Regions from separate parts of the Pseudomonas sp. LY-1 genome, predicted to be linked through region 2. Evidence: predicted binding sites of a transcription regulator. Region 2 holds the regulator's gene; each other region holds the start of a gene.
What was found. Region 2 encodes FliA, which starts transcription of late flagellar genes. Its sites were predicted from a motif close to CTAAAGTTTNNNNNNNNNNNGCCGNTAA; they were not measured.
Positions count from the first base shown of each region.

Region 1: flgM (flagellar biosynthesis anti-sigma factor FlgM) is a predicted target of FliA. The motif match lies at 2,419-2,446, and genes of this name have one in related genera.
Region 3: MOQ67_RS07150 (flagellar protein MotY) is a predicted target of FliA. The motif match lies at 3,259-3,286, and genes of this name have one in related genera.

Region 1 is NZ_CP094353.1:5,321,920-5,327,048, forward strand. It holds gene cheR (protein-glutamate O-methyltransferase CheR) at 1-520, opposite strand, end outside; gene MOQ67_RS24360 (chemotaxis protein CheV) at 563-1,495, opposite strand; gene flgA (flagellar basal body P-ring formation chaperone FlgA) at 1,577-2,341, shown strand; gene flgM (flagellar biosynthesis anti-sigma factor FlgM) at 2,483-2,806, shown strand; gene MOQ67_RS24375 (flagella synthesis protein FlgN) at 2,855-3,325, shown strand; gene MOQ67_RS24380 (flagellar brake protein) at 3,422-4,171, shown strand; gene MOQ67_RS24385 (MFS transporter) at 4,230-5,129, opposite strand, start outside.
Region 2 is NZ_CP094353.1:4,942,291-4,947,419, forward strand. It holds gene MOQ67_RS22590 (chemotaxis protein CheA) at 1-142, opposite strand, end outside; gene MOQ67_RS22595 (protein phosphatase CheZ) at 154-942, opposite strand; gene MOQ67_RS22600 (chemotaxis response regulator CheY) at 961-1,335, opposite strand; gene fliA (RNA polymerase sigma factor FliA) at 1,503-2,243, opposite strand; gene fleN (flagellar synthesis regulator FleN) at 2,240-3,073, opposite strand; gene flhF (flagellar biosynthesis protein FlhF) at 3,179-4,495, opposite strand; gene flhA (flagellar biosynthesis protein FlhA) at 4,507-5,129, opposite strand, start outside.
Region 3 is NZ_CP094353.1:1,586,733-1,591,861, reverse strand. It holds gene MOQ67_RS07160 (response regulator transcription factor) at 1-327, opposite strand, end outside; gene MOQ67_RS07155 (argininosuccinate synthase) at 940-2,157, opposite strand; gene MOQ67_RS07150 (flagellar protein MotY) at 2,287-3,195, opposite strand; gene pyrC (dihydroorotase) at 3,352-4,398, shown strand; gene rnt (ribonuclease T) at 4,395-5,066, shown strand.

The sequences.
Region 1 (5,129 bases), 380 kb from region 2:
GCAGGCGTTCCGGGGACAAACCGCGGCCCAGGGCCAGGCTGTCGTACTCGCCGGTCTTGCAGTTGGTGAGCATGGTGCCCGACAGATCGGTGGCGACAATTTGCGCGCCGGCCTTCAACTGGCCCATGTTCGTCCGTTCGAACTCGTCGATCGCCATCGAAATCGAGTACGGTTCCTGCCCCGAGGAACAGGCTGCCGACCAGATCCGCAAACGCTGACCCGGGCTGGCCTTGATCGCCTCGGGCAACACCTTGCTCTTGAGTACCTCAAAGGGGTAGGTATCGCGAAACCATAGGGTTTCGTTGGTGGTCATGGCATCGACCACCATTTCCTTGAGCCCGCTGCGCGGCTGGCTCTGAATCCGCTGGACCAACTCACCGAGGGACTTGATGCCCTGCTGTTCCATCAGTTTGTTGAGACGGCTGGATACCAGATACTGCTTGTTTTCACCGAGCAATATGCCACAGGCTTTTTCCAGGAAGACCCGGAACTGTTCGAAATCCAAATTACCCGTAGACAATGATACCGCCTCTTAAATCGTGTGACCGCCAGGGAAATTCCCCTAGCCGTGATCTGCTGCCTTGATCCGGTCGACTACCCGGGATGCCAGGTCATCAGGGCGGAACTTAGCCAGGAAGTCGTCAGCACCGACCTTCTTGACCATCGCCTGATTGAATACGCCCGACAACGAAGTATGCAGGATGATATGCAATTTTTGCATGCGTGGATCGTTGCGTATTTCAGCCGTGAGGGTATAGCCGTCCATTTCCGGCATCTCGATGTCGGAAATCATCATCAAGAATTCTTCTTCCGGCTTCTTGCCTTCATCCACCAGTTTGCGCAAGTAATCCAGCGCCTGGCGGCCATCGTTGAGCGCCACCACCTCAACGCCGATGGTTTGCAGGCAACGGGTCACCTGTTTACGCGCCACCGAGGAGTCGTCCACCGTCAGCACCCGCAGCGAAACCGCCTTGTGCGCCGTTTCGGCATCGACGACGCCAACCGAAATCGCTTCGGAAGTCGGTGCGACTTCGGCGAGGATTTTCTCCACGTCGATGATTTCGACCAACTGGTTGTCTACTCGCGTCACCGCCGTGAGGTAGTGATCGCGACCGGTGCCCTTGGGCGGCGGATGGATCTCTTCCCAGTTCATGTTGACGATACGTTCCACCGAGCGCACCAGGAAACCCTGGGTCTTGGTGTTGTATTCGGTAATGATCACAAACGGGTTCTCGCGGTCTTGCAGGCCGGCCGAACTCGTGGCCAATGCCAGGTCGAGAATCGGGATGGTCGCGCCACGGATGTTGGCTACGCCACACACCACCGGGCTCGACTTGGGCATGATCGTCAGCTTGGGACACTGCAGCACTTCCCGCACTTTGAACACGTTGATGCCATAGAGCTGCTTGCCGTCCAGGCGAAAAAGCAACAACTCCAGGCGATTCTGCCCTACCAGCTGTGTACGCTGGTTTACTGAATCCATTACACCTGCCATGCCCAGACTCCTACGCTAAAACCTTTGGGGGTACGACGCGCACCCAACACTAAACGGCACGAGCTTTGCTTTTTATTGGCTATGGATATGAAAACGACAGTTTCCCGACGCACCCGCCACTCACGGTATCGCAGATTGCTCTGCGCCTGGATGGCGTTGTTTGCCGTGGGCGCAGGCATCACTGCCCGCGCCGCCGACGTCACCTTGCCTGATCTACTTATCGGCGTCACCCAAGGCTTTCTTGAATTCACTGTAGAAGATTATCTGGCAACCACCCAGACGCCAGGACGCTATGAAATCCAGGTCAACCAATTGGATCCGCGCCTGCGCATGCCGATGTGCGACAAGGAATTGACAGCCAGCCTGGAAAGCCCGGCCCAGCCCATTGGTCGCGTGACGGTCAAGGTGCGCTGTGAAGGGACCTCGCCCTGGACCGTGTTCGTGCCCGCCCAGGTCAAACTGTTCCGCGATGTCGTCGTGGTGTCGCGGCCGCTCAAACGCAGCGGAATCATCGGCTATGAGGATGTCATCTTGCGCGAGCGGGACATCAGCCTGATCAACCAGGGTTACCTGACGTCAGTGGACCAGGCTGTCGGGCAACGATTGACCCGACCAATGGTCGCCGACCAGGTCATCACCCTGGTCCATCTTGAACAGGCAGAAGTCATTCGCAAGGGCGACCAGGTCATCATTTCCGCCAGCAGCGGCGGGCTGAATGTGAAAATGCCGGGCGAAGCGCTGTCCAACGGCGGCATGAGCGAACAGATCCGGGTCAAGAACCTCAATTCCAACCGCGTCATCAAGGCACGGGTCACCGCGCCGGGCCAAGTCGAGGTGGCTTTATAGATCACTGGAATAGGACGCCAGCTTTTCCTACACTGTACGCCTGACGTTCGTGCATGCAGGTTTATTGTCAATCGCGCCTAAAGTTTGTCCGGGTATGGCCGAAACCATGGCAAGCGTCCAAATACCCAGAGGTTTTTTATCATGGTCATCGATTTCAGCCGTTTGAATAACGCCCCGGCTTTGCCAGGCACTACGCGCACCAGCGGCACCAAGGACAGCGTAGACGCCAAGGCCCAGCCTCTGCCCGCCAAAGCGGAACAGGCCGGCGCCAGCCAAAGCGGGGAATCCGTACACCTGAGCAATGAGGCTCAACAGTTGCAGAAGGTCACTGACTCGCTGCGCGATCAACCCGTCGTCAATCAAGCCCGTGTGGCCGAATTGAAACAGGCAATCGCCGATGGCAGCTATAAAGTCGACAGCAACCGTGTAGCCAGCAAGCTGCTTAACTTCGAAGCCGAGCGCTAGGCAAAGGCCTGCGCCAGGCTTTTGGACGCTTAAAACCCAAGGCCAGCCATGCACCACGACGAAAATCTGCTTCAACTGATCATTGATGATCTGGCGCCGACGCAACAATTGCTCGAGCTGCTCAAAGAAGAATCCCTGGCCCTCTATGGCCGGGATATGCCGCTGCTGGAAGAAATCCTGGCGCGCAAGCAGTCGCTGATTGTCCTGCTGGAACAGCACGGCAAGAAGCGTAGCCAGATTCTCGTCAACCTCGGCCTACCGGCAGATCAAGACGGCCTCGCTCAGTTGGCCAGTCATTCCTCGGTCGGCGATCGGTTGCTGGCCCAGAGCAAAGAACTCAATCAATTACTCACCCAGTGTCAGGAAGCCAACCTGCTCAACGGTCAGTCGATCCAGCTTCAGCAAGCCACGACCGCCAATCAGTTGCGCATACTCCATGGCGGCGAACCTCCGGCCCTGTATAACGCCCAAGGCTCTACCTCGCGCCTGGTCAAGCCAAGCACCCGCAGCCAAGCCTGACGTCGGTTTAACGTGCGCCCTATCCAAGGCGTGCGACATACTGGCAAAATGATGGTTCTTGCGTGTAGTCGTATTTTGTCAGGAGATGGAAGAACCGTGTTCAACGCCCTTAATGCGGAAGAAGCTCCGCAGCCACCCAAGGTGTTCACCACGCCTCTGGAAATCGCTGGCACCTTGCGCATGCTGCAAGAAAGCCATGACCCGCTGATCATCACCTTCCATGAACGCAGCCAGCGCTTTCAAAGCTACCTGGTCGACGTCGACCGGGACAGCAAGACCCTGGCCCTGGACGAAATGATCCCCCGCGATGGCGAACGCTACCTTGAGAATGGCGAACCCTTCCGCATCGAAGGCTTTCACGACGGCGTGCGCGTTGCCTGGGAAAGCAACGGCACCCTGAGCATCAGCGAAAAAGGCGGCCACCGTATCTACAGCGGCAACATGCCGGACGAAGTGGTCTACCATCAGCGCCGCAATGCGTTCCGCGCCGCGCTGAAACTCGCGCAATTGGTGAATATCGAGTTGGGCGGCGAGAAACTCAAGGCGCCGGTCAGCGGCAAGCTGCTGGATATCTCCGCCACCGGCTGCAAATTGCGCTTTGAAGGCGATATTTCCGAGCGCCTGCAGTTGGGCCAGGTCTACGACCGTTTTATCGCCGCACTGCCCTTTGGCAGCATGACCACCTCGGTCGAACTGCGTTACCTGCACTTCGAAGAGAAGATCAACACCACCTTCGCCGGCGTGCGCTTCCACAACATGAGCGGCCTGGTGCAGCGCCAGGTCGAGCGTTTTGTGTACCAGTTGCAACGCGAAGCACGACGCTTCGACAAAGACGACGATTTTTAAGCATTCAGATCGCGATAAAAAACGGGCAGACCCTTTGGGGATCTGCCCGTTTTTGCATTCAGGGGCGCGCCCTGCTCAGGCCGTGGGGATGCTCATCCGGGCCCGGTGGTTCCGGCGGCCCTTCGAAGAGCGGCTCATCCGCTGGTGATTCCGCGTCGGTTTCAGGCTCGGGCTCGACAACCGCCGTCTGCATCTGCTCCTGCACCATCTGCTCATCGACCCGCGGATCGAGGGCCGCCACCAGCGGCGAGCTGGACATGCTGTCAGGCATTGCCACGTGCTGCAGCGGTGCATCGTCGACCTGATGCAGGTTGGTCACCGCTTTAGGCCGGATACGCCACACCAGGATCAGCGCGCACAGGCTGAAAAACGCGTACAGCATCTGGCTGCCAAACAGCTTCATCACCACACCGGCCAGCAACGGCCCGATACTGGCGCCCACGCCATAGGTCACCAGCAGCATGGCCGTCAGCGATACCCGACGATCGCCTTCGACGTGGTCGTTGGAAAACGCCACGGCCAGCGGGTACAGGCAGAACTGCACCAGCGAACACAGGAACCCGGCCACGAACAGCACTTCCAGCGGCACCTTGCTCAGGATCGCCAACGGCAATGCCGCCACCGCCAGGCACAGGGCGAAGCAGCGAATCAACAGTGCGCGATCGTAACGGTCCGACAGCCAGCCCAACGGCCACTGCACCACCAACCCGGCAAAAATGCAGCTACCCATGAAGAGACCGACCTGCTCGGTACTCAGCCCCTGCTGGGACGCATAGAGCGGCGCCAAACCGTAGAACGAACCAACGATCAACCCCGCCCCCAGCACCGTGCTCAACGACTGCGGCACGCGCTGGATAAAGAAACGCGGCTCCATCGGCGCCGGACGCAGGGGCGCCGGGTGAATGCGCCGGGTCATCGCCACCGGCACCAGGCACAGGGCGAAGCACAGCGCGACCAG
Region 2 (5,129 bases):
AACCGCGAAAAATTGCATTGAGCAGGTTCGCATCATCCGGGCGGCTTTCCAGCTCGACCAGTTGTTCGGACAGTTGCTCTAAAATTTCGCCGGCCTCTACAAGGAAATCCTGAAGGATTTCTTCATCGGCGCCGAAGCTCATGGGTGTGCTCCTTAGAAGCCTAAACTGGATAACAGGTCATCTACGTCATCCTGACCTGACATAACGTCTTCACGTTTATCGGCATGAATCTGCGGACCTTCACCCTTGGCGAGATGTTTTTGTGGATCTTTTTCCGAGAGGATCGCTTCGCGGTCATGTTCGATGCCGGCGAAACGATCGACTTGGCCTGCCATAAGCACCAATTTGAGCAAGTTGCTTTCCACTTCGGTGACCAATTGGGTCACGCGCTTGATCACCTGACCGGTGAGGTCCTGATAATCCTGGGCGAGCAGAATGTCATTGAGGTTGCTGGACACCGTGTGGTTGTCCTGTTCGCTGCGCGACAGGAAACCCTCGACCCGACGGGCCAACTCACGAAACTCCTCAGCCCCCACTTCCCGACGCATGAAGCGGCCCCAGTCAACGCTGAGGGCCTGGGCTTCATTGGCCATGCCGTTGACCAGGGGCGTGGCGTTTTCCACCAGATCCATGGTGCGGTTAGCCGCCGCTTCAGTCAGCCTGACCACATAGGACAGGCGTTCAGTAGCATCGGTGATTTGCGAAATCTCTTCGGCCTGGGGCATGTGCGGGTCAATCTGAAAATTGACGATCGCACTGTGCAGCTCGCGCGTGAGCTTGCCCACTTCCTGATACAGGCCGCGGTCACGGGTCTGGTTAAGCTCATGGATTAACTGCACCGCGTCGCCGAACTGGCCTTTTTCAAGGCTCTCGACGAGCTGGTGAGCATGCTTTTTCAGGGTCGACTCAAAGTCCCCCTGTGACGTTTCTTTATGCTCCATAGCTCCCCCGCGATGGCATTAGCCGTGGATGCGTTCGAAGATTTTTTCGATCTTCTCTTTCAAGGCCAATGCAGTGAATGGCTTGACCACGTAGCCGTTAACCCCGGCCTGGGCGGCTTCGATGATCTGCTCACGCTTGGCTTCGGCGGTCACCATCAACACGGGAAGAGTGCGCAGTTTTTCATCGGCGCGCACATGACGTAGCAAGTCGATACCGGTCATGCCGGGCATGTTCCAGTCGGTTACCAGAAAGTCGATGCTCCCGCTGTTGAGGATCGGAATCGCCGTAAGGCCGTCATCCGCCTCGACCGTGTTGGTGAACCCAAGGTCACGCAACAGGTTTTTTATGATCCGCCGCATCGTTGAGAAGTCATCAACGATGAGGATTTTCATGTTCTTGTCCAATTCGACCTCCAAGCAGTCTTAAACGCGCCCAGCACCTGGACGCGCCATTTCAATCAACAGGCGTTACACAAAAAGGACTGCCCAGGGCACCACGAAACTCACCCGCGAAGACCAGGGCCCTCACGGTAGTGTTTGCAGTGTCCCCACACTGCCTGTCAGCGCGCGCGCCATTCTCCCAGGCGTCCCCGCAAGCGGGCTGCGCACTGGCTGTGCAGTTGGCTGACACGCGATTCGCTGACCCCCAGGACCTCACCGATTTCCTTGAGGTTCAGCTCTTCGTCGTAGTACAGCGCCAACACCAGTCGCTCACGCTCCGGCAAATTGGCAATCGCGTCCGCCAGCGCCCCCTGAAAGCGTTCATCTTCCAGGTCACGCGACGGCTCGAGATGAGTACTCGCGCCATCCTCGTGCAGCCCTTCGTGTTCGCCGTCCTGCAACAGGTCGTCGAAACTGAACAGGCGGCTGCCCAAGGTATCGTTCAAAATCCCGTAATAATCGTCGAGACTCAATTGGAGTTCGGCCGCAACCTCGTGATCTTTAGCGTCGCGACCGGTTTTTGCTTCAATTGCACGAATTGCGTCACTGACCATGCGCGTATTGCGGTGTACCGAACGCGGCGCCCAATCCCCTTTACGCACTTCATCGAGCATCGCGCCACGGATACGGATACCCGCATACGTCTCGAAACTCGCACCTTTGCTCGCGTCGTATTTGGTCGACACTTCGAGCAGGCCGATCATGCCGGCCTGGATCAAGTCTTCGACCTGGACGCTGGCGGGCAGGCGTGCCAGCAAGTGATAAGCAATGCGCTTGACCAGGGGCGCATAGCGCTCGATCAATTCACCTTGGCAGTCACGTGCCGATTTCTTGTAAAGGTTATAGCCGCTGGCTGTCATAGCACCGGTCCTGCGCTCGTCTGATGCACCAATCGCTCGACGAAAAACTCCAGATGCCCCCGTGGGTTGGCGGGCAATGGCCAGGTATCGACCTTCTGAGCAATAGCCTTGAACGCCAAGGCGCATTTCGAACGAGGGAACGCTTCGTAGACTGCACGCTGCTTTTGCACAGCCTTGCGTACACACTCGTCATAGGGAACTGCGCCGACGTATTGTAAGGCGACATCGAGAAAGCGATCTGTGACCTTGGTCAACTTGGCGAACAGGTTGCGCCCTTCCTGCGGGCTCTGGGCCATATTGGCCAGCACGCGGAAGCGGTTCATGCCGTAGTCACGATTCAGTAGTTTGATCAGGGCGTAGGCGTCGGTGATCGAGGTGGGTTCATCGCAGACCACCAGCAGGACTTCTTGCGCGGCGCGCACGAAGCTGACCACGGACTCGCCGATCCCGGCGGCGGTGTCGATCACCAGCACGTCGAGGTTGTCGCCGATATCGCTGAACGCCTGAATCAGGCCGGCATGCTGCGCCGGGCTCAGGTGGACCATGCTCTGAGTGCCCGAGGCGGCCGGCACGATGCGGATGCCTCCAGGGCCCTGCAGCAGCACATCGCGCAGCTCACAGCGGCCCTCGATCACATCGGCGAGGGTATGTTTGGGCGTGAGCCCCAGCAAAACGTCGACGTTCGCCAATCCCAGGTCAGCATCCAGCAGCATGACACGACGGCCAAGCTCTGCCAGGGCCAGGGACAAATTCACTGACACGTTAGTTTTCCCGACGCCACCTTTGCCGCCGGTCACCGCGATCACCTGTACGGGATGCATGCTGCCCATTTTATTTCTTTACCTTGTCTTGCTTAGACGCAGGCTACATGGGTTGGCCGCGTGAATCGCTGCAGACCATCGATGTAGATACAATTCAGGGTGTTCATGCTGACCTCAACCCACCCGTTTTGCCGGGTTGTGGTAAAGGTCAGCGAACATATCGGCCATCGCTTCCTCGCTAGGCTCTTCTTGCATTTGCACGCTGACGGCACGGCTGACCAACTGATGACGGCGCGGCAGATGCAAATCATCTGGAATCCGCGGCCCGTCGGTCAGGTAGGCGACCGGAAGTTCATGACTGATCGCCAGGCTCAACACCTCACCCAGGCTCGCGGTTTCATCGAGCTTGGTGAGGATGCATCCGGCCAGGCCACAGCGCTTGTAGCTATGGTACGCAGCGGTAAGAACTTGTTTTTGGCTGGTGGTTGCAAGCACCAGGTAATTTTTCGACTTGATACCACGCCCGGCCAGGCTTTCCAGTTGCAGGCGCAACGCCGGGTCGCTGGCTTGCAGGCCGGCGGTATCGATCAACACCACACGCTTGCGCAGCAACGGATCGAGGGCGTTGGCCAGGGACTGGCCCGGGTCAACGTGGGTCACCGACACATTGAGGATACGGCCCAGGGTCTTGAGCTGCTCCTGGGCACCGATGCGGTAGCTGTCCATGCTCACCAGCGCGATATTCTGGGCGCCGTACTTGAGCACGTAACGCGCGGCCAGCTTGGCCAGGGTGGTGGTCTTGCCCATGCCGGCAGGGCCGACCATGGCGATCACGCCACCCTCTTCCAGGGGTTCGATTTCCGGGGTCACGATCATCCGCGCCAGGTGGGCCAGCAACATGCGCCAGGCCTGGCGAGGTTCTTCGATTTCGGTGGTCAGCGCCAGCAGGTCGCGGGACAACGGGCCGGACAGGCCGATGCGTTGCAGGCGACGCCACAGGTTGGCCTGTTGCGGTTTGCTGCCTTGCAGTTGGGTCCACGCCAGCGAACCAAGCTGCACTTCCAGCAGCTCACGCAGGCCGTTGAGTTCAAAACGCATCGAATCGAACACACGCTGGTCGACTGCGGCGGCCGGGGCTGGCGCGGCAGGACGCGGCGGTTCGATGAACGTCGGCTCGATCAACGGCTCGGCGGCGGTCAGCGGCAGGCCGGCGAACAACTGGCGATTGGTGGTCGCATCACTGTCGCCACGCATGCTCAGTTCGGCCTGGGCCGAGACAATGCGCGAGGCCGTCTTGCGCAGCTCGTCTTCAAGCTCCATGTTCGGGACACGCGGGGCCAGCGCCGAAGGGGTGTAATCCAGGGCAGCCGTCAGCTCGACACCGCCGGCAATACGACGGTTACCGATAATCGCAGCGTCGGCGCCCAGCTCGTCACGTACCAGTTTCATGGCCTGACGCATATCGGCGGCGAAAAAACGCTTTACTTGCATAACCCACTACCTCAGCCGTTGGGCCCTACTGTCGCGACGATAGTCACTTGCTTGTTGTCAGGGATTTCCTGATAAGCCAAAACGTGCAAATTCGGCACTGCCAGGCGTCCAAACCGCGACAACATCGCTCGGACCGGACCTGCCACCAGCAGAATCACCGGTTGGCCCTGCATTTCCTGGCGCTGTGCGGCGTCGATCAACGAACGCTGCAGTTTTTCAGCCATGCTTGGCTCCAGCAGAACGCCCTCTTCCTGACCTTGTCCTGCCTTCTGAATACTATTGAGCAATATTTGTTCCAACCTTGGCTCCAAGGTGATCACAGGCAGCTCAGACTCAACCCCTACAATGCTTTGCACGATAGCGCGGGACAATCCGACGCGCACCGCAGCCACCAGGGCGGCGGTATCTTGACTCTTGGCGGCATTGTTGGCGATGGCCTCGGCGATGCTGCGAATGTCGCGCACCGGCACTTGTTCGGACAGCAGCGCCTGCAACACTTTGAGCAATTGCGACAGCGACAGCACGCCCGGCACCAGCTCTTCGGCGAGTTTTGGCGACGCCTTGGCCAGCAAACCCATTAATTGCTGGACTTCTTCGTGGCCGATCAGCTCGTGGGAGTGCTTGTACAGAATCT
Region 3 (5,129 bases), 3.3 Mb from region 2:
CAGGTCCTGCTGCTTGCACACGTACCCGGCCGCCCCCGCCTGCATGCAGCGCATGGAGAAATGGCCCGGCGCCTGGGAAGTCAGGACCAGCACCTTGAACGGTGTGGCCTGTTTGGTGGACGACAGCCGGCAGATAACTTCCAGGCCATCGAGTTTGGGAATTCCAATATCCAGTATGACAATGTCCGGCATATGTTCCCGTGCAAGTTGCAACGCATCGACACCGTTATCGGTCTCGGCAACGACCTCATAACCATGACGCTCCATTAGCATGCGCACAGCAAGACGAATGACGGGATGATCATCCACGATCAGCACTTTATTCATGAGAAAGTCCAATTTCGCTGTTCGAATTATTCAGAGCAAGCACAATAGCCTAGTCGTTTCCTAGTTGGCATAGCGTTCCACCCCAAGCAACAGCAAGCAGAGACCCAACCCACAACGAGATAGGAATTAACCTACAAAAAAACACCAACTCAGATGTTTCGAGTTTTATGGAGCCTTTCAGACCTTTCCGGGCTCGCACATATTTTGAGAGAAATATCCGGTGAATAGGGGGGCAACCGTAAACGCAGCGCACACCCGTTTCAGGAAATGCCCCTTGCATGTCGCGACCGCATGGGCCGACAGGTAAAAAAAGCCTGATGATTTCAGTTCCATTCAACATATTTATTTACACCATAAATTTCCTACAGAACTTTCCGCGACTTACATCTACGCCGCACTTTGGTGAGTGAATTTTCTGTAAGACATAGTTCCTACTCAGGTGCAAATAATTCATTCCTCGGCGGGCCAGGCATCAAACTTTCTGAAACGACGAACCTCGATAGACTTTAAACAAACCTAAACAACTTTAAACATCAGGATCGCCGCGCCTTTTTTACAGGCAAAAAAAATGGCCCCTGAACAAGGGGCCACTTTTCATTTCGACGGGAACACTCAGAACAACTTGCGACCCTTGTTGGCCGCAATACGCATGCGCAGTGCATTCAACTTGATGAAGCCTGCTGCGTCCGCCTGGTTGTAGGCGCCGCCATCTTCTTCGAAGGTGGCGATGTTGGCGTCGAACAGCGACTCATCGGACTTGCGACCGGTGACGATCACGTTGCCCTTGTACAGCTTCAGGCGCACAACGCCGTTCACGTGAGCCTGGGAAGCGTCGATCATCTGTTGCAGCATCAGACGCTCAGGGCTCCACCAGTAGCCGGTGTAGATCAGGCTGGCGTACTTGGGCATCAACTCGTCTTTGAGGTGAGCCACTTCGCGGTCCAGGGTGATCGACTCGATCGCGCGGTGGGCGCGCAGCATGATGGTGCCGCCTGGGGTTTCGTAGCAGCCACGGGACTTCATGCCCACGTAACGGTTCTCGACGATGTCGAGACGGCCGATACCGTGTTCGCCGCCGATACGGTTCAGGGTCGCCAGTACGGTGGCCGGGGTCATCTCGACGCCGTCCAGCGCGACGATGTCGCCGTTGCGGTAGGTCAGTTCCAGGTACTGCGGCTTGTCAGGAGCGTTCTCCGGGGAGACGGTCCAACGCCACATGTCTTCTTCGTGCTCAGTCCAGGTGTCTTCCAGCACGCCGCCTTCATAGGAGATGTGCAGCAGGTTGGCGTCCATTGAGTACGGGGACTTCTTCTTGCCGTGACGCTCGATCGGGATGCCATGCTTTTCAGCGTAATCCATCAGCTTTTCACGGGACAGCAAGTCCCATTCACGCCAAGGGGCAATCACTTTCACGCCCGGCTTGAGGGCATAGGCGCCCAGTTCGAAACGCACCTGGTCGTTGCCCTTGCCGGTGGCGCCATGGGAAATGGCGTCAGCGCCGGTTTCGTTGGCGATTTCGATCAGGCGCTTGGCGATCAGCGGACGTGCGATGGAGGTACCCAGCAGGTACTCGCCTTCGTAGACGGTGTTGGCGCGAAACATCGGGAAAACGAAATCGCGGACGAACTCTTCGCGCAGGTCGTCAATGTAGATCTCTTTGACGCCCATGGCTTGCGCCTTGGCGCGTGCAGGTTCGACCTCTTCGCCCTGACCCAGGTCAGCGGTGAAGGTCACCACTTCACAGTTATAAGTATCCTGCAGCCACTTGAGGATCACCGAAGTGTCCAGGCCGCCGGAATACGCGAGAACGACCTTGTTTACGTCGGCCATGCCATCACTCCACGGGGTTTTACGGAAAGGCAACGATTCTACCGATCAAAACCGCGAAATTACAGGGGCGCGACAGCAAATGAAGATAAAGCGACAGATTATGTCGAGCGGGCGACCAATGGTCGCACCTTATGACGTAGCGGCGGGGTTGCTCGGGCCCTTGGCTTGCGCCGCCGGTTTCTCGGGGGCGGCCACGCGTTCGAGCTGGATATTGACGCGCCGATTGCGCGCGCGGTTGGCGGCATTGGTATTGGGCGCCAAGGGGTAGCTTTCGCCGTGGAAACGCATGGTGATCTGCGATTCCGGCACGCCGTTGGCCTTGAAGTAGTCCATCACCGCCAATGCGCGACGGCGCGAGACATCGCGATTGGTCAGGCGATTGCCGCTGTTGTCGGAGTGACCGTTCAATTCGATATGGTTGACCGTCGGATCGGCCTTCATGAATTCGACGATCACCGCCAGCTTGCGCTTGGCCGCTGCGTCCAGCTCGATACCGCCACCGGGGAAGCCGACTTCGGTCTGCTTGACCTGATCGTAATTCATCGGCAGCAGCTTGGCGGTACACAGTTGATAGTCGTTGTAGGCTTTGTTGAATTTCACCGGCAACAGACGAATTTCCGAATAGCCGCCTTCACGCCCGTAATGCCGCACGGTCGGGCTGCGCCCCTCGAGCAGGCCATTGAACAGGCGCCCGGCCTGGGCCTGGGAACTGTTGAACAAGACCTCGCCACTGCCGGCACGCACGGCGCCGAGGTTGATATCGCCGCGGCCCGGTTGCCATGGCGCAGCCGCCGCCAGCAGGGTCGCCGATCCTGCGCCGAGCAAGCCGTTAAAGGCTTTCAGACGGAATGTCGCCTGCTCGCCGGCCCGGCGCACGAACTCACCCGAGCCGAAATCGGTGATCGGCTGGGTCAAGCGGCACTCGAATTTGTCGCCCTCCACCTTCCACTCAATATTCTCCAGACGTGTCTGGAACGTGAGGGCCATCGCAGGCAGGCTGGCGAACACACTGAGCAGGGCTAGATAATGCTGGCGCACGGGAGGCTCCACTGGTTTCTACAACACTTCAAAGCGTCATACATCGTTAAGGCATACCAAAGGCTATCGGATGCATCCGGCAAAACTTGATAGCGAGTGCCTGCAAGAGTCTTTTCCGGTAGCATTCCCACCAGATTGACCCGCCTGGAATCCCCAATGTCCGACCGCCTGACCCTGCTGCGTCCCGACGACTGGCATATTCATCTTCGCGATGGTGCTGCGTTGCCCCACACCGTGGCCGATGTTGCGCGCACGTTTGGCCGCGCCATCATCATGCCTAACCTGGTACCTCCGGTGCGTAATGCCGCGCAGGCCGACGCCTATCGCCAGCGCATCCTCGCTGTACGGCCGGCCGGCAGCCGCTTCGAACCGCTGATGGTGCTCTACCTGACCGACCGCACCCAGCCCGACGAAATCCGCGAGGCCAAGGCCAGCGGTTTCGTACACGCCGCCAAGCTGTATCCGGCGGGCGCAACCACCAACTCCGACTCCGGCGTGACCAGTATCGACAAGATCCTGCCGGCGATCGAAGCGATGGCCGAAGTCGGCATGCCGCTGTTGATCCACGGTGAAGTCACCCGCGGCGATGTCGACGTGTTCGATCGCGAGAAGATCTTCATCGACGAGCATATGCGCCGGGTGGTCGAGCTGTTTCCGACCCTCAAGGTGGTGTTCGAACACATCACCACGGCCGATGCGGTGCAGTTCGTCACCGAGGCCTCGGCCAACGTTGGCGCGACCATCACCGCCCATCACCTGCTCTACAACCGCAACCACATGCTGGTGGGCGGGATTCGGCCGCACTTCTATTGCCTGCCGATTCTCAAGCGCAACACCCATCAGGTGGCCCTGCTGGACGCTGCGACCAGCGGCAACCCGAAGTTCTTCCTCGGCACCGACTCGGCGCCCCACGCCCAGCATGCCAAGGAAGCGGCCTGCGGTTGTGCCGGTTGCTACACCGCCTATGCGGCGATCGAGCTGTACGCCGAAGCGTTCGACCAACGCAACGCCCTGGACAAACTCGAAGGCTTCGCCAGCCTCAACGGCCCGCGTTTCTACGGGCTGCCGGCGAATACCGACCGCATCACCCTGGTCCGTGAAGACTGGACTGCCCCCGTCAGCCTGCCGTTTGGCGAGCTGACTGTTATCCCGCTGCGCGCCGGTGAAACACTGCGCTGGCGCCTGCTGGAGGAAAGCAAGTGAGTGAAGACCATTACGATGACGAACACGAGCACAGCGGTGGCGGTTCCCGTCACCCGATGGCCGAGCGGTTTCGCGGCTATCTGCCGGTCGTCATCGACGTAGAAACCGGTGGCTTCAACTGCGCCACCGACGCGCTGCTGGAAATCGCCGCGACCACCATCGGCATGGACGAACAGGGTTTTGTGTTCGCGGAACACACCCACTTCTTCCGCGTCGAGCCGTTCGAAGGCGCCAATATCGAAGCCGCGGCCCTGGAATTCACCGGGATCAAGCTCGATCACCCACTGCGCATGGCGGTGAGTGAAGAAGCTGCGCTGACCGATATCTTCCGTGGCGTGCGCAAGGCGTTGAAGGCCAATGGCTGCAAACGCGCGATCCTGGTGGGGCACAACAGCAGCTTCGACCTGGGCTTCCTGAATGCCGCCGTGGCGCGGCTGGACATGAAGCGCAACCCGTTCCACCCGTTCTCCAGCTTCGACACCGCTACGCTCGCCGGCCTGGCTTATGGCCAGACCGTATTGGCCAAAGCCTGCCAGGCCGCCGGTATCGACTTTGACGGTCGCGAAGCCCACTCGGCGCGCTATGACACCGAAAAGACCGCCGAGCTGTTCTGCGGCATCGTCAACCGTTGGAAACAGATGGGCGGCTGGGAAGACTTCAACGACTGAAGTGGAATCCCACACATAAAAATCTATGGTCACCCCCATTTTTGCAATACTGATTAACGGGTG